3 regions of the Phyllobacterium ifriqiyense genome follow, and region 2 is predicted to be linked to each of the others. Evidence: riboswitches for the same ligand, from Rfam matches in the RefSeq annotation. Region 2 holds a riboswitch; each other region holds the start of a gene.
What was found. A riboswitch is a leader RNA that binds a small molecule or an ion and turns the genes downstream of it on or off. The one in region 2 is predicted to bind thiamine pyrophosphate.
Positions count from the first base shown of each region.

Region 1 (7,500 bases), 2.4 Mb from region 2:
AAGAATTGCAGGAGATGGATACTGCGCCGTACCAAGCAAAAGGCGAGACGATATTTCGGCGCCATAAAGTTTTAACATTTCACCCACCCTGCTTCGGGGTCAAAATTTCGATGCGATCACCATTCTTTAGAGTGTGATTCTGCCGCTCGTTTGCTCGTACAAGCTCACTATTGACTGCTGTTGCGAGCCACTCACCCTCAAATTCAAGCTCTAACAACAGCGCTTCAAGAGTTTGCGCCGAGACATCATGCGCTTGTCCGTTCACGGTGAGTTTCATGGCGTATACTCCTTTCTTTCAGGATCATGTCGGCAGCCTGCTTTGCCATCGCTGGCGCAAGCAGAAAACCGTGTCGATAAAGTCCATTAATGCTGATGCAATTGCCCGTTTTAACCACGCGCGGCAGATTATTTGGGTAGGCTGGGCGAACGCCTGTTCCGGTTTCGATAATTTCGGCTTCACCAAATGCCGGGTGAACAGTGTAGGCAGCGTTCAACAATTCCATCATTGAGCGCGCCGTTACCGGTCCATTTGCATCGCTCTCAATCATCGTCGCGCCCACCATGAAAGTGTGGTCCGGTCGGGGCACAATATAAAGCGGGAACCGCGGGTGAATAAGCCGTATGGGTCGTGACAGTGATATGTCTTTGCTGCGCAAGATGAGCATTTCGCCACGCACGCCCCGCAAATCAATATCTGGAGACGCGATTCCAGTACAATCGATAACCCATTCAAAGCTGGAAATTTCAGCGGCGCTCGTCCCAGTTTCGCAGCGGGCGCCTAACCCAACGAGTTTTGCCTTTAATTCCGTTAGAACTTGACGTGGCGCCAGATGCGCCTCACTTTCAAAGAACAATCCCTTGCGGAAAGCCGCTGCGCCAAGATCGGGTTCCAAGAGCGAAATTGCTTCCTCACCAATGCGCACAAAGCCCGACGTCCGCGCGCCAAAGCGCTCCAGTTCTTTTACATCCCGCGGTGTGGCCACCACCAGCGTTCCCTTGCGACTCACGGATCCGGGAATTACAGACTCCCACCAATTGGCCGCGTTCATTCCAAGATCAATGACAGCCTGTTCAGCGCTTTCGCGCTCACACCAAGGTGCGAGCATGCCACCGGCATACCAGGAGGCTGCAGAATTTTCGCCGCCAAAGGGGTCTAGTATCGTCACTTCGGCTCCACGTGCTCGAAGCTCATAAGCAACTGTGAGGCCGGCAACGCCGGCCCCTTTCACCAGAATATTCACCTCATTCCCCGGCATTGAGCGGCATATAGAGCTCGCCGCCTGTGCGGAATTTCTCCGCCATCGCTGCCATGCCTTCTTTTTGAGCCTCCGCACGAATGTCGTGTGAAATGCGCATTGAGCAAAACTTCGGCCCGCACATTGAGCAAAAATGCGCAACCTTATGCGCTTCTTTCGGCAAGGTCTCATCGTGGTAGAGTCTCGCCGTCTCAGGATCAAGAGAGAGATTAAACTGGTCCTCCCAGCGAAACTCAAAGCGCGCACGGGATAGAGCATCATCTCGAAGCTTCGCCGCCGGATGCCCCTTGGCCAAATCCGCCGCATGTGCAGCAATCTTGTAGGTAATAACGCCGACCTTTACGTCGTCTCGATTGGGCAATCCCAGATGTTCTTTAGGCGTAACATAACAAAGCATCGCCGTGCCAAACCAGCCGATCATTGCAGCACCGATGCCAGAGGTAATATGATCGTAGCCGGGAGCAATGTCTGTCGTCAGCGGTCCAAGCGTGTAGAATGGTGCCTCTCCGCAAACAGCAAGCTGCTTGTCCATATTCTCTTTGATCTTGTGCATCGGCACATGACCGGGACCTTCGATCATAACCTGGCAATCTCTGGCCCAAGCGATCTGAGTCAGTTCACCCAATGTTTCAAGCTCAGCAAACTGCGCCGCGTCGTTTGCATCGGCTATTGAACCGGGACGCAATCCGTCACCGAGTGAAAAACTGACATCATAAGCACGGCAAATATCGCAGATTTCCTCGAAATGCTCATAAAGAAAGCTTTCCCGGTGATGATGCAGGCACCACTTTGCCATGATTGAACCGCCTCGCGAGACGATGCCCGTGACACGATTAACCGTCAGTGGAATATAATGCAGTCGGACACCGGCATGAATAGTAAAGTAGTCGACGCCCTGCTCTGCCTGTTCGATCAGCGTATCTCTGTAAACTTCCCAAGTCAGATCTTCAGCGATACCGCCAACCTTCTCCAGCGCCTGATATAGCGGGACAGTTCCGATGGGAACCGGCGAATTACGGATAATCCACTCGCGAATATTGTGGATGTTGCGCCCGGTCGACAAGTCCATCACCGTATCGCCACCCCAGCGGATAGCCCAAACCATCTTTTCGACTTCCTCCTCCATCGACGATGTGACGGCGGAATTACCGATATTGGCATTGATCTTCACGAGGAAATTCCGACCTATGATCATAGGCTCAAGCTCAGGATGATTGATATTGGCAGGTATGATGGCCCGCCCCCTGGCGATTTCCTCCCGTACGAATTCCGGTGTCACATGATCCGGTAACGATGCACCGAATGACTCGCCATCCCGAACCTGGTTCCGTGCGGCTTCCCGACCGAGATTCTCCCTTATGGCGACATATTCCATTTCAGGCGTAATAATTCCCGCACGGGCGTAAGCAAGCTGCGTTATCGCTTTTCCGTCGTAAGCGCGGCGTGGCTGATATTGAACAGGAAATTCTCTTGTAAGCCGCTCGCCCGTGGCGAAGCCATTGTCAGCTGACTGGATTATTCGCCCCTTATAGGAATAGCTATCGGCCTGTTGACCGATTTTCCATGCCTCACGAACACGTTCGATCCCTTTATTGATATCGATGCTTACAGTTGCGTCAGTGTAGGGACCGGATGAATCGTAAACCGCAAGGTTTGGCTCACCAGCGGTGGGATGAACCGCAATTTCGCGCAAGGGAACGCGAATATCAGCATGTATCTGCCCTGGTTTATAAATCTTGATTGAGGCGGGAAGCGGCCCGGTTGAAACTTTCGGGGCCTCGGTAATTTTTGTTACAGCAGTCATCGTCAGGTTCCTTTGCGTTATTGCAGGAAACCCAGTTCTGAGCCGGAAGGATGAAAGAAGCCTCGCGAATCCAATCATGGATTCAGTGCGAATGCACTATGCGCGATAACCTTTGCACCGTCCCTACGCCAGTGTGAACTGGATCAGGTTCAACGGGTCACTGCGCTTGGCTATGCCTGAAGCAGTATCTCAGCCCCTTGTCGGGACTCCCCTGGTGAATGGCCTAAAGTGAACCGCCTGACGTATTGCTGTCAAGCGCTTCATAAAATTACGAAGCGCGAAGCGGTTTCAGAGCACCTGCCCATTTTGCAAGTTCAGTCAAAACCGTGCTGGCGCTGGTAGTTATCAGTTCATTTGGCGTGAACACGCCATCATCGTTGATAAACTGCTGGTACGAAGGAATGGGAACGCTTTCTGCAAGCGAAACCATACGGAGTGCCGAGATCAACCCTTTGACCGATTCGGTAGCACGCAAACCACCGGAAACACCGCCATAACTTACAAAGCTTACAGGTTTGTAGTTCCACTCATTCCATAAATAGACCAAGGCATTGATGAGCGAAGGTGGCGCGTTGTAGTCATATTCAGGCATGACAAAGATGTAAGCGTCGGCCGGCTCAATCGCCTCACTCCACTTCTTTGTATGCAGATGTTCGTATTTCTTCATGCGGGGATGATTCGGTTCGTCGTAGACCGGCAACTTGAAATCAGCCAAATCGATAAGCACAGGGTCGAACTTGCCATCCTGCTTGGCGAATTCGTTGAACCACTTTGCTACAGCAGGACCACCACGCCCGGGCCGCGTGCTTGCGATTATAATATTGAGCTTGAGTGCCATAGGATCATATCTCCAAAACTGCGATAATCGATAAGTAAAGACATTGACCCATCGCACAAGAAGGCACTTTTTTGAAACTGCCCGGAATGTCTGCGCAGTCCCACAAAAACGAAACCCGCTATAGCGTTTTGGCCATGCGGGTTTGTCGTCACAATGAAGGGCGTTAAAGCCCGTCAGATATCAGCGATTATTATTATAGTCGTTACCTGCTGGCGCGCCAGGGCGTGCAACACGTTCTTTTTTCTTTGGTCCAGGCAACAAGCCTTCGCGTTGAGCCTGCTTGCGGGCGGCCTTGCGGGCGCGGCTAACGGCTTCTGCTTTTTCGCGAACACGACGTTCAGAAGGCTTTTCGAAAGCCTGACGGGCCTTCATTTCGCGAAATAGACCTTCGCGCTGCATCTTTTTCTTCAAGACCCGTAGGGCTTGTTCAACATTGTTATCACGGACGAGAACTTGCAATCGTTTTCCTTACCCATGCTTGCCTCGTCTTGCAGTACCAAAACTGGCCACAATCAGACAAGCGTTTGAAGAATTGCCACAACGGCAATCCGGAGAAGCGCGGACTTTATTCATTCCCGCGCCAAAAATCCAGTGCACCCAAGCAATTAAACTTGGATACGCAATCTTTAGATTGCAGCCGTGATGATGATTTCAACCTTATATTCCGGTGTTGCAAGCTTGGCTTCACCTGTCGCGCGTGCTGGAGCATTGGCCGGATCAACCCATGCATCCCATATTGCATTCATTTCGCCAAAGTCCTTCATGTCATCAAGCCAGATGATGGCCTGCAACAACTTCGACTTATCTGTACCTGCCTCTTTGAGCAAACGATCAACCGAGGCCAGGACGTCTTTAGTCTGTTCTGTTACGCTCTTGCCCGGACCACCTACCTGACCGGCCAGATAGACTGTATTACCATGGATCACGGCCTGGCTCATGCGAGGGCCTGCTTCAATACGACGAACGCTCATGAAAATCTCCTGTGGAAGGTTTCGGACAAGCCGAGGCTTGCTTGGTGCAAGAAAAAAGGGCCATACGGCCCTCGTTTCAGAAAAATGGTGGGCACAGTAGGGATCGAACCTACGACCCGCTGATTAAGAGTCAGCTGCTCTACCAACTGAGCTATGTGCCCGTCAGCCGCTTCCGCGACGACAGTGAGCGCTCTATAACGGGGCAAATCTTGCCTGTCCAGCCCTTCACCAAACTTTATCGCGCTGATCGGCAAGAAGATGAAATTTTCGCTCTCAGACAAACAACTTGCCCTCTGCCACCTTGATCGCCGCGCCGCCGATTCGTGCGCTTATGATTGCCTTATCCTTAATATCGAGTTCTAGCTCAAGTTTCGACAGCCGGCCCATCTCATAGCCTTGTTCAATAGAAAATCGCTGTACGCCATCAAGCGGTTCATCGAACAAGTGAATTGCACCGGCAAACGCAGCTGTCGCTGAGCCGGTTGCAGGGTCTTCATAAGTTCCTTCGTCACTGACAAACATACGCGAATGAAAATCGTTCTCATGCCCTACGGTTTCACGGCAGTAAGCATAAACCGGCAATTGCCTATGGCCAATTCGGGGTGCTATCCGCTGCATTGCAGCCTGATCGATCCGTATTCGAGCAGCTGATGCAAGACCACGTATCGGCACAAGTAAAAATGGTACACCGGCATCCCAAATGCTGGGAACATGGTTTTCAAAACCAATCTCGTCGCGCTCTAACCGCAGTGCCCGCGCTATGGCAACCTTGTCGTAGTTGTAGTCTACCCGTTGCGGCAATTTAGGGAGGTCAAATTCCGCAAAAGCCCCGTGTTTTCCCAGTCTTACGCCGCACCGAACAGGTCCAACCTGCTCTTCCAAAATAATAAGCGCATCTTGATCGTTTTCAACTTCACCAAAACGATTTTGCGCAAGTGACACAGCTGTCCCAACCGTAGGATGCCCGGCGAACGGCATCTCATAATCCGGCGTAAAAATGCGAACCCATGCTGTATGAGCGGCGTTTTTCGCCGGCAGCACGAAAACTGTTTCCGACAGGTTGAACTCACGGGCGATACGCTGCATCGCCTCATCATCAAGGCCCTGCGAATCGTGAACGATTGCCAATGGATTCCCTTTCAGGACCTCGGAAGTAAAGACATCATATATTTCATAACGGCGGAAGGTCATGGGCGTTGCCCCTTTTTCAATTTGATGAAAAATAGACCAACCCTAAAGGGGCGCAAGTCAAACCTTGTAACGGTTACATTTGGCTGAAATGCCAGTCGCCGAACGCGCGGAATGTAACAGGTGTTGTATCGGTCATATCAGCCGATGAAGCCACTGCAACAACATCGTCGAGCTCCGAAATGAGTTCTGCAGCGATATGGCGACGTATGCGCGTCAACAATTCTTGGGAACACAAATCAAAATAATAGCGACGAAACAATGCAATGCTGCGATCCGCGGTAACGAGATAAATATTGCTGTCAAAGCCCTGAGCATCCGCTAAATCAATAGCAGTCTCCTCCAAAACCTCACGCCTCATATTCCCTTCAATATCAATAATTTCGTTGCGCACATCACCTTCATCAAAGGAACCGGCCGGAAAATAGACACGCCCTGCCGCCGCCGTTGAACTGGCCATTCGACCGGCGATCAGCTTATTGTCGTTAGAGACGATCACGCCTACTGCATAAACGTGCCAAGGCTTCAGTGATGTCCGATTCTTCTTCCAGTGCATCATCGTTTTGAAACGCGTGCGTTTATAGACCGCTTCGAAGGCATCACCGTTGACGTGAGCCTGCTCAGCCATAAAGAAATCGCCATTGAAAAGAGTAGGATTGGCTCTAATTTCCTCTTCCCAATTTGCCCCAATTTCAGACTTGTTTTCTAATTCATAGGTTAGCGAGCCACTTTCTATCCGTATCGCGGCATGTTTGAGCTCAATCACCGTCTTCTCGGGAGAGGCTTTCATTGTTCAAACCATGTCAAACGTAACTACGACAGGACAATGATCGCTGGCCTTGGGGCGATCCCAGCCAATACGAGGAAAACGTTCAAACTTTTGATCAGGTGGGAATACTGCCCGGAATGGCTGTCCTTGTCTGATGATGTCGGGAACAGCTTGCATGTTATTCTGCGCCAAGGACGGTGACGCCAAGATATAATCAAGCTGGCACAAGTGCCGTTCATTGGGTCCTCGCGTGTGATAAAGCGTCCAGCGATCCATTTCGGGGCGTCTTTCTACCAGATTTTCACAAAAGCCACCCTCAAGCAGGATGTTAAGACTGCTCTCTATCTCTTTAACCGGCTCGAACATGTACCCAACCAGCGTGTCCCCCTTGATAAGAACACGCTCTCGATAATCATTGAAATCACCACAGATGACCCAACTCTTATCAGCTGATCCCCCACTGCTGGCAAATTTGTCTTCGATGATACGGCGCACGGCCTTTGCCTCCGCAACTCGGACGGGCATGGAAGCAGCCCGCCCATCCATGCCGTTGCGAGGCGTGCCCATGGATTTGAAATGACTGACAAAAAGCGTCAACGGCTTTCCACCGATGCGCACGTCGATCTCTAGGCAGTCACGCTTGAATATTCGCTGGTAGGATTCGATACCCAATA
Region 1 is NZ_JAUSZT010000003.1:3,173,355-3,180,854, forward strand. Features, by position in the region: gene QFZ34_RS23070 (thiazole synthase) at 1-78, opposite strand, end outside; gene thiS (sulfur carrier protein ThiS) at 80-277, opposite strand; gene thiO (glycine oxidase ThiO) at 246-1,241, opposite strand; gene thiC (phosphomethylpyrimidine synthase ThiC) at 1,243-3,060, opposite strand; TPP riboswitch at 3,163-3,283, opposite strand; gene QFZ34_RS23090 (NADPH-dependent FMN reductase) at 3,329-3,898, opposite strand; gene rpsU (30S ribosomal protein S21) at 4,079-4,357, opposite strand; gene QFZ34_RS23100 (RidA family protein) at 4,525-4,869, opposite strand; tRNA gene QFZ34_RS23105 (tRNA-Lys) at 4,955-5,030, opposite strand; gene QFZ34_RS23110 (PhzF family phenazine biosynthesis protein) at 5,143-6,081, opposite strand; gene QFZ34_RS23115 (NUDIX hydrolase) at 6,134-6,847, opposite strand; gene QFZ34_RS23120 (endonuclease/exonuclease/phosphatase family protein) at 6,851-7,500, opposite strand, start outside.
Region 1: it holds a riboswitch for thiamine pyrophosphate, as region 2 does, so the genes downstream of both, thiC (phosphomethylpyrimidine synthase ThiC) here and thiB (thiamine ABC transporter substrate binding subunit) in region 2, are expected to answer to the same signal.

Region 2 (7,500 bases):
GCTCCTGACATGCCCAGCGGATGCCCCAGGGCGATAGCGCCGCCATTCGGATTTACGTGTTCCGCATCATCGGGAATTCCAAGATCGCGCAATGTTGCAAGTCCCTGCGAGGCAAAAGCTTCATTGAGTTCGATAATGTCAAAATCAGCTGGCGCCAAACCGAGGCGCGCGCAAAGCTTCTTCGTCGCAGGCGCTGGGCCAATTCCCATAATACGGGGTGCCACGCCCGCCGTCGCCCCGCCCAGGATGCGCGCGATGGGATTGAGGCCGTACTTTTTTACAGCCTCTTCGGAGGCAATGATGAGGGCTGCCGCGCCATCATTAACGCCGGAAGCATTTCCTGCCGTCACAGTTCCGCCGGATCGAAATGGCGTCGGCAATTTGGCTAGAGCCTCAATTGTCGTTTGGGGGCGCGGATGCTCGTCTTTATCAACGATAATGGGCTCGCCTTTTCTTTGCGCGATGCGAACCGGGGTAATTTCGCTGGCAAGCCGACCATTCTCCTGAGCCCGCCCGGTTCGCTGCTGGGAGCGCACAGCAAAAGCATCCTGATCGGCGCGGGAGACAAGAAACTCTTCGGCAACATTTTCGGCGGTATCAGGCATGGAATCCACACCATATTGCTGCTGCATAAGTGGATTGATGAAGCGCCAGCCGATTGTCGTATCGTAAATTTCTGCATTGCGGGAAAAGGCGCTGTCTGCCTTGGGCAGCACAAAGGGCGCGCGTGACATGGACTCGACACCGCCGGCAATGGCAATGTCCATTTCACCGGCGCGAATGGCGCGTGCGGCTGTGATGATGGCATCCATGCCGGAACCGCATAGCCGGTTCATCGTGGTGCCGGGCACCTCCACGGGCAATCCCGCAAGCAGTGCCGACATGCGGGCGACATTGCGATTGTCTTCGCCAGACTGATTGGCGCATCCATAAATCACTTCATCGATTGCTGCCCAATCGACCGATTTATTACGCTCCATCAATGCCTTGATTGGAATAGCCCCAAGATCGTCCGCCCTAACTCCAGCCAGTGATCCACCAAAACGGCCAATGGGCGTCCGGATATAGTCGCAGATAAATACGTCACCCATCATGCTGCCTCATATGCTTTCTTCTTGCCTGTTGATTTGAGCCGGACTGTTGCCGCTTCATCAATAGATAATTATTCGGCGGTTGATCGTCCCTGATCATTCATTCTACAGAACCGTACGCACATATCATTCTGGATAAAAGGGAGAGCAAGGTGCAATTTGCCGATATAAATGGTGTGACGCTGCATTATCAGCTGATTGGCGGACCAGCGTCAAAACCTGTGATCGTTTTTGCCAATTCTCTGGGCACTGACTTCCGCATCTGGCGCGATGTCATTATTCGCCTGGCGGGTGATTTTGCTATCGTCACCTATGATAAGCGCGGCCACGGGCTTTCGAGTGTCGGCACGTCTCCCTATTCTCTCGACGATCATGTCGTCGATCTGGCAGGTCTGCTGGATTTCCTCAATGTTAAAAATGCAATCATTTGCGGTCTTTCTGTCGGCGGACTGATTGCGCAGGGGCTTTATGCTTCCCGTCCCGATCTGGTTCGGGCACTGGTCTTGTGTGATACCGCGCACAAGATTGGCAATGCCCATTCCTGGAACGCACGTATTGCCGCGCTTGAGGAAAATGGTATTGAAAGCATCGCCGACACGATCCTCGAACGCTGGTTTACCCCGACATTTCATCGTGAAAGCAGCCCTGCCTTAACCGGCTACCGGAACATGCTGATCCGTCAACCATTGGCCGGATATGCCGGAACCTGCGCAGCAATTCGTGATGCAGACCTGACAGAAGACGCAGGCCGAATATCGGTTCCAACAATCTGTATTGTGGGGGATCAAGATGGCTCAACACCGCCGGACGTCGTGCTTTCAATGGCTAAATTGATTCCGGGCGCGCGCTACGAAGTCATCAAGGATGCCGGGCATATTCCCTGCGTGGAACAACCCGAAATGCTCGTCGCGATCATTCGCGCCTTTATCGATGAGTTCAAACTTGAGGGCAATCCAATTTTGAGCAACTCAACCCTCAACTAGCTCAGGATGACTCGCCGCGAGTGAGGTGGATAAGCTGCATTCGATATAGTGCGTGGTTCGACAAGCTCACCATGAGGGAAGTTTTGTGGGTTGCAGCGACAACTTGCTAGCGTTGCAAGAGTTGCAATAGTTGCAATAGTTGGTGCCCTGCAATCAACCGACCTCCCTCATCCTGAGCTTGTCCGAAGGGCGCATTTGGCTTGTGCAAATCAGGCCTTCCTAAAATAATCTCGACAAACTTATCCAACAGTTCCCGCTCTGAATTATTCTGCTCGCGTCCTTCCCGCGGGGAACAGCTTCCGGAGCCGTTCGAAGTTTGGGGAAGGATGGGCGCCTCCGATGGCGGGTTACGGACCCGCCATCCGGGGACGTTCTGTCCAAGGGTTCCCCTGCCGTTACTAGGAACGGCGCGTGCTGGACGAGCACTTTAAGGGGCGCAAGGCTAACGCATGGCGTGCCGCAAATGGCACTCCTTGGGTAGCCGAGGCCTCCCAAGCGGAACGGGCAGAATGCAAAATCGCCGGACGGGCGGTCTTCGGATCGCTTACCTACTACAAAGACGCGCTTCGATGACCGCCCGTCTTTCCCACCATCTCAATAGCCAGACGCAAAAGCGGGCGTGGCAAGGGGAAGGCATAACAAAAACAACCAGCTAGGCGATGGGCGCTTGCGTTGGCAGGACACAGTCACTAATCTGGCTTTGCTCTAACGGGGTGCCTGCATCAACAGGCTGAGAGACTGGAACCAATCCAGTCAACCCGCGGAACCTGATCCGGTTTGTACCGGCGGAGGGATTAGATGCGGCTTCACAAGCCGGCGCACCTATCCTTTTGAAATTCAACTTTAGGAGGCGCCTATGCAGCCACTCGAATTTATGAAATTTGCCCTTGTTTCCAGCGCATTGGCATTTGGCCTTTCCAGCCCAGCAAATGCGGATGGCAAGCTGACAGTCTACACCTATGAAAGCTTTACCTCTGAATGGGGGCCAGGGCCAAAAGTCAAAGAAGCCTTTGAGAAGCAATGCACCTGTACTGTTGACTTTGTAGCAGTCGCCGATGGCGTTGCGCTGCTTAACCGTCTGAAGCTTGAAGGCGCATCGACAAAGGCGGATATTGTTCTCGGTCTGGATACGAACCTGACTTTTGAAGCTCAGCAAACCGGACTTTTTGCGCCGCATGGCATAGATACAACTGCTATCGACATTCCTGGTGGCTTCAAGGACAGCATTTTCGTTCCCTATGATTATGGCTACTTCGCTGTCATTTATGACACAGAGAAAGTCAAAGACGCACCGGTTAGTCTGAAGGATTTGGTTGATGGCGATCCGAAGCAGAAGATCGTTATTGAAGATCCTCGCACGTCTACACCGGGCCTTGGTCTCGTATTGTGGATGAAATCAGTTTACGGGGACAAGGCCAGTGAAGCCTGGGCCAAACTCAAGGATCGCGTTTTAACCGTCACGCCCGGCTGGTCAGAAGCCTATGGGCTTTTTACCAAAGGTGAAGCGCCCATGGTGCTTTCCTATACTACGTCGCCCGCTTATCATCTGATCGCGGACAAAACCGATCGGTACCAGGCAGCATCCTTCGATGAAGGACATTACCTGCAGGTCGAGGTTGCAGCGCAAACTGTAAACGGAGCCAAGAACCCGCTTGCTGCGCAGTTTTTGACATTTGTTACCGGTACGGCATTTCAGGATACCATTCCCGAAAACAATTGGATGTATCCTGCAGCTAAAACCTCAAATCCGCTCAATCCAGCCTTTGACACATTGGTAAAGCCAGCAAAGACACTGACTTTCACATCTGAAGAAGTGGCGAAAAATCGCAAAGCCTGGATCGACGAGTGGCTTGAAGCCATGAGCAAGTAGCATAGATGGCCGCCTCTTCGATGAAACCCTTGGCGGGAGGTCTCGCTCTCGCCTTTCTGGGCATATTGGCGGGCGGCTCTCTCCTCAGTCTCGCCATTGAATCTTTCCGTGGAGGCACGGAGGGCTTTGCTACTTTTGACAGCTACATTTGGCGGATTGCACGCTTCACAATCCTTCAAGCGCTCCTTTCCATGGTGCTTTCTGTCGGCTTTGCCATCCCGCTTGCCCGTGCATTGCATGCGCAGCAGAGCTTTCCGGGACGCGCAATGCTCCTGCGTCTGTTTGCCTTGCCTCTGGCGCTGCCAGCGCTCGTTGCCGTGCTCGGTGTCACCAGCATTTACGGACGAAACGGTTTGCTGGCTGCTATCCTCGGATGGCTGGGGCTTGATTTGGTTCCCGATATTTACGGGCTGACGGGCATTCTTCTCGCCCATGTATTTTTCAATTTGCCATTGGCGACACGGCTCATTCTCTCAGGTCTGGATTCCATTCCCGAAGATTATTGGAAACTCTCCTCACAACTGGGGATGAGCAACTGGACACAGTTCAAATTAATCGAATGGCCGGTCATTTTACGCAGTATATCGGGTGTAGCTGGCTTGATCTTCATGCTGTGCATTACTTCATTCACCGTGGTGCTGACACTCGGCGGAGGGCCTCGCGCCACGACACTCGAAGTTGCAATATACCAGTCGCTTCATTTCGATTTTGATATAGCCAGAGCGGTGTCCCTGACGCTTCTTCAGCTTTGCCTGACAATTATCGTGCTCGGCCTTCTATCGCTCGCTGGGCGTCCGACAGAAGAAGGCTTCAGCTTGCGTACCACGACCCGCCGCTTCGACATGCCTTCATTGCCGCAAAGACTATGGAACATTGTTCTGATTATATCCGGTTTTCTGTTCGTCGCCTTGCCCATGGCAGGCACTGTCATTTCCGGCTTGTCGGCAGATATTACCCGTCTCCTGTCCGAAGCGACCGTCTGGCGCGCAATTGCCACCAGTCTTGTTCTTGGTGCAATCGCGGCCGCACTTTCACTGATAATTTCGCTTAGTCTTGTGATTGCGCGGGAGTTTTTGGCAACCCGGCGGCGCTACGCCAGAGCTGGAATATTTGAGCGCTCGCTTGATCTTGGTACGAGCTTGATCATGGTAGTGCCGCCTATCATCATTGGTGCGGGATGGTTCATTCTTTCCCACCACTTTGTCGATCCATTCAGCCTCGCACCCTTCATGGTAATATGCGTCAATGCCGCTATGGCCATCCCTTTTGCGTTCCGGATTCTTCGACCGTCATGGGATACAGCGGCAAGCCGCCACAACAGACTGTGCGAGCAATTGGGCATTGCGGGTTGGAACCGACTCCGAATTATCGATTGGCCAATTTTAAAACATCCGCTCGGCATAGCCTTTGCCTTTGCCATGGCTTTGTCCCTTGGTGATCTCGGAACAATTGCCCTGTTTGGCAACGACACTGTTCTGACCCTGCCCTATTTGCTGTTGCAACGCATGGGAAGCTATCGTACCGCCGACGCCGCCGGGTTGGCACTAATTCTTGCTGCGCTGTGCCTCATTCTCATGATCATCGCCGATAGAGGCGCAATTCGACTGGCCAAAAGGGACAGCAGTGCAAATGGCTAAGCCCGCAAAAACAAATGGCGTCTCTGTTCGTCTCAACGCCGTGCGTTTCGACTATGGGGACATGGCAATGCACTTTGATGTGTCCATTCAAGCCTCCACAATAACCGCCGTCATCGGCCCGAGCGGATCGGGAAAATCGACGCTGCTTAATCTCATCGCCGGGTTCGAGAAGCCCGTTGGTGGCTCGGTACTAATCAATGAGGTTGACGTGACCAGTCTTCCGCCATCGCTCCGTCCAGTCTCCATGGTGTTTCAGGACAATAATCTTTTTTCCCATCTGGATGTGATGTCCAATGTCGGATTGGGCCGCCGTTCGGATTTGAGGCTTGATGAAGTCGACAAAGTGGAAATTCAGGCAGCGATTCGGAAAGTCGGGCTTGCCGGAAAAGAGGGAAGGAAGCCCGAGGCTCTTTCCGGGGGAGAACGTCAGCGCGTGGCAATCGCCCGCGCATTGGTGCGCAACCGTCCCGTATTGCTTCTGGATGAAGCTTTCGCTTCCCTTGGCCCTGCTTTGCGTCACGAAATGCTGGAACTTATTGAGAATCTTCAAAAAGAAACCGGAATGACAATTATCATGGTCACGCATCATCCCGACGACGCTTTGCGGCTGGCATCGACGCTGATCTTCGTTGATAATGGGCACATTGCTGCTTCCGGCCCGGCCAAGGATCTTCTGTCAGACGATGGCCCTGCCCTGTTGCGAAATTACCTCGGTAGCAAAGAGTCTGGTCTTTGACATATTTTCGACGCCTTGCCCCGGTCAGGAAAACAATGAAATTCTTGCTCCGGGCCGCACATCGGGCTAGCAAGAACAAAGACATACGAGTCTCCTGGCACTTAATACAAAAAGGATATGATTCTGGGTTCGCACACGTCTCCCTTGAATACAGGATGGTTTCAAGCAGCTAAGCAGGGCAGAAAGCCGGCGCAGCTCATGCTGATGCTTGCCTTTCTCTCAGGTTGCCAAGTGCTGAATATTAGCAAGGAAGATGCGGCGCTTGGCCCGTCATCGAACCCGGTCACGGTAGACAATGTTAATAAGAACGACCGGCTCGCCAAACTTAGCGCTGAGCAGCATCCCCGTATTCTCGCGACCTATGGCGGCGAGTATAAGGATGCAAAACTGGAGCGCATGGTCGCCAAAGTCGTTGGCAATCTGACAACGGTTTCGGACAACCCGACCCACACCTATCGCATAACGATTCTCAACTCGCCCAACATCAACGCCTTTGCCTTGCCGGGCGGGTATCTTTATGTCACTCGCGGCCTCCTCGCCCTCGCCAATGACAGCGCGGAACTGTCCGCCGTGATTGCTCACGAAATGGGCCACGTAATCGCCAATCACGGTATAGAGCGCCAGCAGCGCGAACAGGAAGCCGTTATTGCCGGACGCGTCGTATCGGAAGTTCTGCAGGGCGACACCGCCGGACAGGAAGCCTTGATCCGCGGCAAGCTGCGGATGGCGCAGTTTTCACGCAATCAGGAACTTCAGGCCGACGCGATCGGCATCAAGATGATTGGCGAAGCGGGTTATGATCCATTTGCTGCGCCACGTTTCCTGCAATCCATGGCTTCCTATGCTGATTTCCGTAACGTGTCTGGCGCTACCGATGCCAGCCTCGATTTCCTTGCCAGCCACCCCTCGGCACCGCAGCGAATTGAACTTGCGCGTGGGCATGCCCGCCGTATCGGTGCCCCCGGCGTTGGCACGACCGACCGCGAATCGTTCCTGCAGGGTATAGACGGCATCCTATATGGCGATACGCCGGAAGAAGGCTATGTGCGGGGCCGCAATTTCGTCCATCCACTTCTGGGCGTGAGCTTCACTGTTCCTGAAGGCTTCACCATCGACAACAGCGCCGATGCCGTTATGGCGACGGGCCCGGGAGAAGTAGCCGTCCGGTTTGATGGGACACAAA
Region 2 is NZ_JAUSZT010000003.1:789,054-796,553, forward strand. Features, by position in the region: gene pcaF (3-oxoadipyl-CoA thiolase) at 1-1,091, opposite strand, end outside; gene pcaD (3-oxoadipate enol-lactonase) at 1,244-2,074, shown strand; TPP riboswitch at 2,774-2,885, shown strand; gene thiB (thiamine ABC transporter substrate binding subunit) at 2,931-3,944, shown strand; gene thiP (thiamine/thiamine pyrophosphate ABC transporter permease) at 3,950-5,581, shown strand; gene thiQ (thiamine ABC transporter ATP-binding protein) at 5,574-6,317, shown strand; gene QFZ34_RS11450 (M48 family metalloprotease) at 6,516-7,500, shown strand, end outside.

Region 3 (7,500 bases), 660 kb from region 2:
GATATTCTTTCGCGCCTTATCTATGGTTCGCGTCTGACGCTCTATGTAGTTGTCCTCGTGGCTATCATCGCCGCGCCGATTGGGTTGCTTGTCGGCACCATCGCCGGTTATGCCGGAGGCTGGGTAGACGCAATTCTTATGCGGCTCACCGATATCTTCCTGGCATTTCCAAAGCTCATTCTGGCTCTCGCTTTGGTGGCGGCGCTGGGACCTGGCATTGAGAATGCCGTCATTGCCATAGCGGTTACCTCGTGGCCGCCCTATGCACGCATTGCCAGAGCTGAAACGCTGACCGTGCGCAATTCCGACTATATTGCCGCCGTGCAGCTCATGGGTGCATCACCCATGCGTATCGTCCTGCGCCACATCATGCCGCTTTGCCTTTCATCTCTGATCGTCCGTGTGACACTCGACATGGCTGGAATTATCCTGGTCGCCGCAGGCCTTGGTTTCCTTGGTCTGGGCGCACAGCCGCCATTGCCGGAATGGGGTGCGATGATCGCATCCGGCCGCCGGTTCATCATGGATCAATGGTGGGTGGCAGCCGCACCGGGTTTTGCAATTCTCATCGTCAGTCTGGGCTTTAATCTTCTTGGCGATGGCTTGCGCGATGCGCTCGATCCAAGGGGGAACAACCAATGAGCGCCTTGCTGACAGTCAAGGATCTTCGCGTGCAATTTCCGACCCGCACGGGCGTCGTGGATGCTGTGCGCGGCGTTTCGTTCACGCTTGGCCGCGAAAGGCTCGGCATTGTTGGCGAGTCCGGTTCAGGAAAATCCCAGACCGGTCGCGCAATCATGGGACTGACGCCACATCACGCAAAGATCACTGCCGATACGTTGAATTTTGACGGAATGGATCTTCTGGATATTTCGGCAAAGGAGCGGCGAAGCCTGCGTGGAAACCGCATCGCCATGATCCTCCAGGACCCGAAATATTCGCTCAATCCTGTGATGAGCATCGGCAGGCAGATTGTTGAAACGCTGCGTACCCATGAAAAGGTGAGCAAAGCCGAGGCGCGCAAGCGCGCGCTCGACATGCTTGCTGCTGTGCAGATACGTGATCCGGAACGGGTCTTTAATCTGCATCCGCATGAAGTTTCCGGCGGCATGGGACAACGCGCCATGATCGCGATGATGCTGGTGACCGGACCGGAGCTGCTGATCGCGGATGAACCGACTTCCGCGCTTGATGTGACGGTGCAGCTGGATGTGCTGCGAATCCTCGACAATCTGGTGCGGGATCGCGGCATGGGTTTGATCTTCATCTCCCATGATTTGCGGCTGGTCTCCTCCTTTTGCGACCGCGTTATCGTCATGTATGCAGGACGGATCGTCGAAGAAATCGCCGCTGCAGACCTTAAGAACGCAAAACATCCCTATACACGCGGGTTGATGAATTGCATGCCGCAGATCGGCACCGACCGGCATCCGCTGCCGGTCCTTGACCGCAAGCCGGAGTGGGCCGCATGAACAATCTGCAAGTGGCGGCTCTCAGTGTCGAAAATCTTGAAGTGAAGTATGATCGTTTTCGCGCATTGCGCGGCGTCAGTCTGGACGTCCAGCAGGGCGAGTCTTTTGGTCTGGTGGGCGAGAGCGGCTCGGGAAAGTCAACCTTGCTGCGAGCCGTCGCGGGACTTGCACCTGTTACCGGCGGCGCGATCACAGTCAATGGCAAGACGCTTGGCTCGTCGCGTACAAAAGCATTTTACCGCGAAGTGCAAATGGTGTTTCAGGACCCCTATGGTTCGCTGCATCCGCGCCAGACGGTGGATCGGCTGTTGCTGGAACCATTGGTCGTGCATGGCTTTGCCGATATCGAAAAACGTATCCTGCGCGCGCTTGATGAAGTGGGTCTTGGTTCAAGCTTTCGCTTTCGCTATTCGCATCAGCTTTCCGGCGGTCAACGCCAGCGGGTCGCCATTGCCCGTGCATTGATCCTGGAGCCTTCAATCCTGCTTCTTGATGAACCGACATCAGCCCTTGATGCTTCGGTACAAGCGGAAGTTCTCAACCTGCTGGAGCAGATAAGGCGGGATAGAAAGCTGACCTTTCTGATGGTCAGCCATGATCTGGCGGTGGTCACCCATATGTGCGACCGGCTGATGGTGATGCAGAATGGCGCAGAGGTGGAACGCCTGTCGGCGACAGACCTTGCCCGCCACGCAGTCAAGGAAGATTACACGCGCAATCTTCTTTTGGCGAGCGAGGGTTTTGTCCGGCCGGAAGCATCCATATAGAGCTGTAAGGTTCACCGGATTTTTACCATTGCTGAACATTCAGGCGCTCTTTACTGCCTGAATGCAGAATGGTGAAAATCTGAATGAATTTCATAAGCCGTCATTCACATGGCTGAATCAATGGTCTGCCCAGCGACTGGAGTGGGCCATGAAAAAAATAAGAAACTTTCTGAAAGACCGTAGTGGCGCGACAGCCGTCACATTTGCATTGTTGCTCGTACCTATGGTGGGAATGACCGGGCTTGCCGTGGATTATACCCGCGCAAGCGGCGATCGCTCACGATTGCAGGGCATTGCAGATTCCGCGGCATTGGCCGGAGCCTCCGTCTTTACGGGTGAAAACAAGGCTGCTGCCGAAGCAAGTGCACGCGCCTATCTGCGTGCTCATCTCGGCGCCGAGATGGATAAAATGCAGGTCGGCTTTGATACGAGCAATCAACGCGTGATTGTATCGCTCGCGGGCGAAACAAATACGCTTTTCATGAAGGTCCTAGCCAAGGAAAAAGTAGCTATAGGTGTGCTTGCGGAAGCATTGGCACCATTGAAACCGTCAAGCGCTGAAATCCAGATCGGAGCAGCGTATGGACATTGGGCTAAGAAAGTTTCTGTGATTGTCATTCGTCCTGGGACGACAAAAGAGGTCGTGCTGGGAACGGTAATATATGAAGCATCTGACCTCTCCGCTGAAGATGGTCGAGGCACTGGAAAAACGATAATAGACCCGGCTGACGGCAAGATCTTGCTCGGTGAATACAAAGAGTTCTTTCTTCGCATGGAGGTCAAAAAGAAGCCCTGCAATATCGGTAGATATGATTCCAATACCAGTAGCAGCTATGTTACATGCAGCCCGACAACGAATAGCGAATATAAAAACTATGATCTGAAGTTCACAACGAACGACCCCGCGCAATCAAAGTATCTTTTTGTAGGGGACACAGCGGACACGCTTAAGCAACTAGAAGATGGCGCAACGCTTGAGGAGTTGCTGGACTGCGATCAGCAATGGCATTTTCACGGATGGGAAGATGGAGGCGGTTGGGATAAGCAGGACTTCTTTTACAAGATCAAGGCCGCATGCAAGGCCGTTGACGGGGAATATGTCCGCCTGACGCGTTAAGCCAAATAACACCGGCGCATTGACTTCCATGATGCGCCGTCTCATCATGATTTCATTCCGAGGGGGGCATCGTACGATGCTGAGATGGCGCTGAGCCAAGACCCTTGAACCTGATCCGGATCATGCCGGCGTAGGAACGGGAATTGAGCAATTATCGCGCTGGTTCGTCTTTCTTCGCACATATCCGGGTCTCCAGTTTTGAAAATGGAGTCCGTGACGTGCCAAATGTAGATTACCGCCTCAATGCTATTGTCGATTTTGATGCTATTGGCCCTGACAAGGATTTAGGGGCGCTGGCTCTGGCTGCGGTGCGTGGCGGTGCAACAATTATCCAGTATCGTGACAAAAACTCCGCAACGCGTGACATGATTGATCGTGCACGGCAGATACACGCCGCGATCAAGGCGACAGGCGTGCCGCTGCTCGTCAATGACCGGATTGATGTTGCGCTTGCCGTAGGCGTGGAAGGTGTCCATGTGGGGCGCGAAGACATGGCGGTTGCCGATGTCCGACATCTCCTCGGGCCAAATGCGATTATCGGACTGACCGTCAAGAATGAACCGGACGCGCAAGCAGCGATTGATGGCGATATTGACTATGCCTGTATTGGCGGCCTGTTTGAAACACCCACCAAGGAAAACCTGCAACCGATCGGCTTTGACGGGTTCAAGCGCCTGGCTGCCATCATACGCAAGGCAAAACCGCATTTGCCTATAGGCGCTATCGCCGGTATTGGGCTCGAGCGCACGCCGCTTGCCATTGAAGCGGGTGCTGATGGTGTAGCGGTCATTTCTGCGATCTTCCGTCAGGACGATCCGCAAGGAGCGGCGCACACTTTGCGGTCGGCGGTGGATGAGGCATTGCAGGTAAGAGAGCCAGCATGACCGCAATAGCGCTGACTATTGCCGGGTCTGACAGCGGCGGCGGGGCAGGAATCCAGGCCGATTTGAAAACCTTCTCGGCGCTCGGTGTTTATGGCGCGAGTGTGCTCACCGCGATCACTGCGCAGAACACCCATGGTGTTACGGCCATTGAGAATCTTTCGCCCGATATCATCCGGGCTCAGATGGACGCGGTTCTTTCCGACCTTGAGGTGAATGCAATCAAGATCGGCATGGTATCGACAGTATCAACCATAGAGACAATTGCGCAGGGGCTTGATCGCTGGCAGCGCAAAGCGGTGTTCGATCCTGTCATGGTTGCAACTGCGGGCGACCCTTTGCTGGAGCCAGCGGCAATCGACGCTCTGCGCCAGCTTCTCTTGCCGCGCGCGCTGCTGCTGACTCCCAATTTGCCGGAGGCGGCCTTGCTAACAAATATGCCGATTGCCGAAGATGAAGCCCAGATGGTGCGGCAAGCGAAAAAGCTGCTCGAACTCGGTCCCTCAGCCGTACTTATAAAGGGCGGACATGCCAAGGGGGATATGAGCACCGATATTCTGCTTGATGGGTCCGGAATGGAGCGATTTTCGACGCCGCGTATCAAGACAGTCAATGATCATGGTACTGGATGCACACTAGCGTCTGCCATTGCCGCTGGCCTGGCAAAAGGAATGGCTCTGCATGGTGCCGTTAGTGAAGCCAAGGACTATCTGACGGCTGCCATGGCGGCTGGCGAAATGCTCAAAGTCGGCAGCGGGCGTGGGCCGGTTCACCACTTCCATCGCTGGTGGGCGGCCTAGCAGCACCGGTGCAGTTTTGATTTCAGAGTGGAGCGGCGGTGCTGGCTGGTGTCGCGTTGCTCAAGCCTGTGGTTGCTCCACTGGTGGAGGCTGCCGAAGCAATGTCAGGCCGTTGCATCGGCAACGGGATCGCTGCCGGAAACGCCACAGCGGGTTCTTCTGAATAAGCGAGTTGCGCCGGCATGGCAGCCGGTGTTTCAGCGGGAGCCATCGCCGTCATCGTCGCGGGTGCAACAGGCGTGCTTGACGGTTTCAGGCCGGTCTCTTCCAGAAGGCCCTTTTTCTTGGCCTGATAATAATAGCCGCGAGCGTAAAGCCGCACGGCCTGATCAGGATTGTTATCGGCAACCTTGTAGGCGCCAGCAAGATACTTCACGCCAAATTTGAGATTTGTTTCTGCATCCAGCAAATCCTGCGCGGAGCCGGTGTGACCCATGCCGCGTGCTGTCGCGGGCAACATCTGCATCAGACCCCAATAGGGACCGTTGCGAGCCTGTGGATTACCGCGGCTTTCCCGATGCACAATGCGGCGAACCAGCGATTCAGGCACTTCGTAGGCAACCGAATATTTTGAAATCAAACTGTCGAGCGGCGTACCGTTATCTTTGAATTCAGGGGCGCTTTTCGTGCTTGTGGCAACCGTGACGGTGCTCTTGCTGTCCGTGGCCACATCGGAATTAGCGGGCGCTTCGGCCGCAGCAACACGCGGAGATTGTTCAGGAATTGGCAGTGATGCAGCCTCGGGCAGCTTGGGATCAGTCGTGGTGCAAGCGCCCAAAACCAAGGCGAAACTCAAGCAAGCAAATGTCCGAAGTGATCGTGTATCAGGCAGCATTTATCACCGGTTTGACGAAGCATCTCTTTTAACGATTGGTTTCTCATAGCGCGTTCGTTCGGTTTAGAGGCAATCACTTTCTGATACAAAATGTAACAATGCTCATGGGCGCCCTGTCAAGGTGAGACAAGTTGCGAAAACCTGCCCTGTAAAAACCGATCCGAACCAGCGGTTGACTCGTTCATATATATCAATGTATCAGTTATATATTGGTAAGGCCAGTTTACCAGTTGCCGGAAATGGGAAGCCGGGTGGGGAGGTTTAAATGTTCGCAGCCATTCAGTCACGCCGGCTTTACCGGCAGGTGGCAGACCAGATACGAAGCCAGATCGAACATGGTCAGCTTGGTGTCGGAGAACGTTTGCCCGGTGAGCGTGAACTGGCGGAGGAACTTGGCGTTTCCCGTCCCACCATTCGTGAGGCTTTAATTGTCCTTGAGGTCGAGGGGCTCATCCATATTCGCATGGGATCAGGTGTTTACGTGGCGCGGTCGCCGCGGGAGAAACACCTGCGGATTCAGCCTGACGAGCTTGAAGGGCCGTTCGAGCTATTGCGGGCACGCGCGCTGATCGAGTGTGCTATTGCCGAAGAAGCCGCCCGCACAGTGACAACGAAACATATAGAAGCGATGGACGATGTGCTGACGCAAATGGCGCGCACATTCAACAACCCGCAGGTGTCGATTGCGCTCGATCGCACCTTCCACACGACCATTGCCGGCATCATGGAAAATTCCGCGCTCGACCGCGTTGTCGGAGAGTTATTCGACCAGCGCATGACGCCTTATTTCACCAGGCTGGCCAGTTATTTCGAGAGTGCGGCTTCATGGCGGGAGGCTTTTGAGGAGCACCGTGCAGTACGCGATGCCATAGCAGGTGGTGATCCCGCTCGCGCAAAATCTGCGATGCAATATCATCTGCATCAATCGCAGCTGAGATTTTCCAGAAGTTTCGACGAGGAGCTGGAAACGGAAAGAGACCAATCTGCAAAGATGTCTCGACAGAAATAACGCGAACTAAATTCAATAAGGGAGGAAATAGCAATGAAATTCAAACTGGCTACACTTCTTGGCGCCGCTGCGGCGCTTGCCATTTCGGCAGTGGTTGCACAGGCGCAGACCACGCTGAAATGGGCGCACGTCTATGAGACGTCCGAACCATTCCATACGGAGTCCGTATGGGCGGCGGAAGAAATCGCCAAGCGCACCAATGGCCGTTACAAGATTGACGTGTTCCCAGCATCTCAGCTTGGTAAGGAAGCTGACATCAACCAGGGATTGAAGCTCGGCACAGTCGATATCATCATTTCGGGTTCAAGCTTTGCTGCCCGTGATTCCAAGCCGATCGGCGTTACCTATTTCCCCTATATCTTCCGCGATTCCGACCATCTGATCGCCTATACCAAAAGCGATGTCTTCAAGCGGCTTGCCGCTGGCTATGAGGAAAAGACCGGCAATCATATTGCATCGGTCAGCTATTATGGCACGCGTCACACTACCGCCAACAGGCCCATCGCCAAGTGTTCGGATATGGCCGGGTTGAAAATCCGCGTCCCGGACGTTCCAGCCTATCTGGCAATGCCGCGTGCCTGCGGCGCCAACACAACACCAATCGCTTTTGCCGAAGTCT
Region 3 is NZ_JAUSZT010000003.1:1,450,379-1,457,878, forward strand. Features, by position in the region: gene nikC (nickel transporter permease) at 1-642, shown strand, start outside; gene QFZ34_RS14560 (ABC transporter ATP-binding protein) at 639-1,472, shown strand; gene QFZ34_RS14565 (ABC transporter ATP-binding protein) at 1,469-2,239, shown strand; gene QFZ34_RS14570 (TadE/TadG family type IV pilus assembly protein) at 2,388-3,356, shown strand; TPP riboswitch at 3,407-3,510, shown strand; gene thiE (thiamine phosphate synthase) at 3,575-4,240, shown strand; gene thiD (bifunctional hydroxymethylpyrimidine kinase/phosphomethylpyrimidine kinase) at 4,237-5,037, shown strand; gene QFZ34_RS23385 (transglycosylase SLT domain-containing protein) at 5,060-5,833, opposite strand; gene QFZ34_RS14590 (FadR/GntR family transcriptional regulator) at 6,138-6,881, shown strand; gene QFZ34_RS14595 (sialic acid TRAP transporter substrate-binding protein SiaP) at 6,915-7,500, shown strand, end outside.
Region 3: it holds a riboswitch for thiamine pyrophosphate, as region 2 does, so the genes downstream of both, thiE (thiamine phosphate synthase) here and thiB (thiamine ABC transporter substrate binding subunit) in region 2, are expected to answer to the same signal.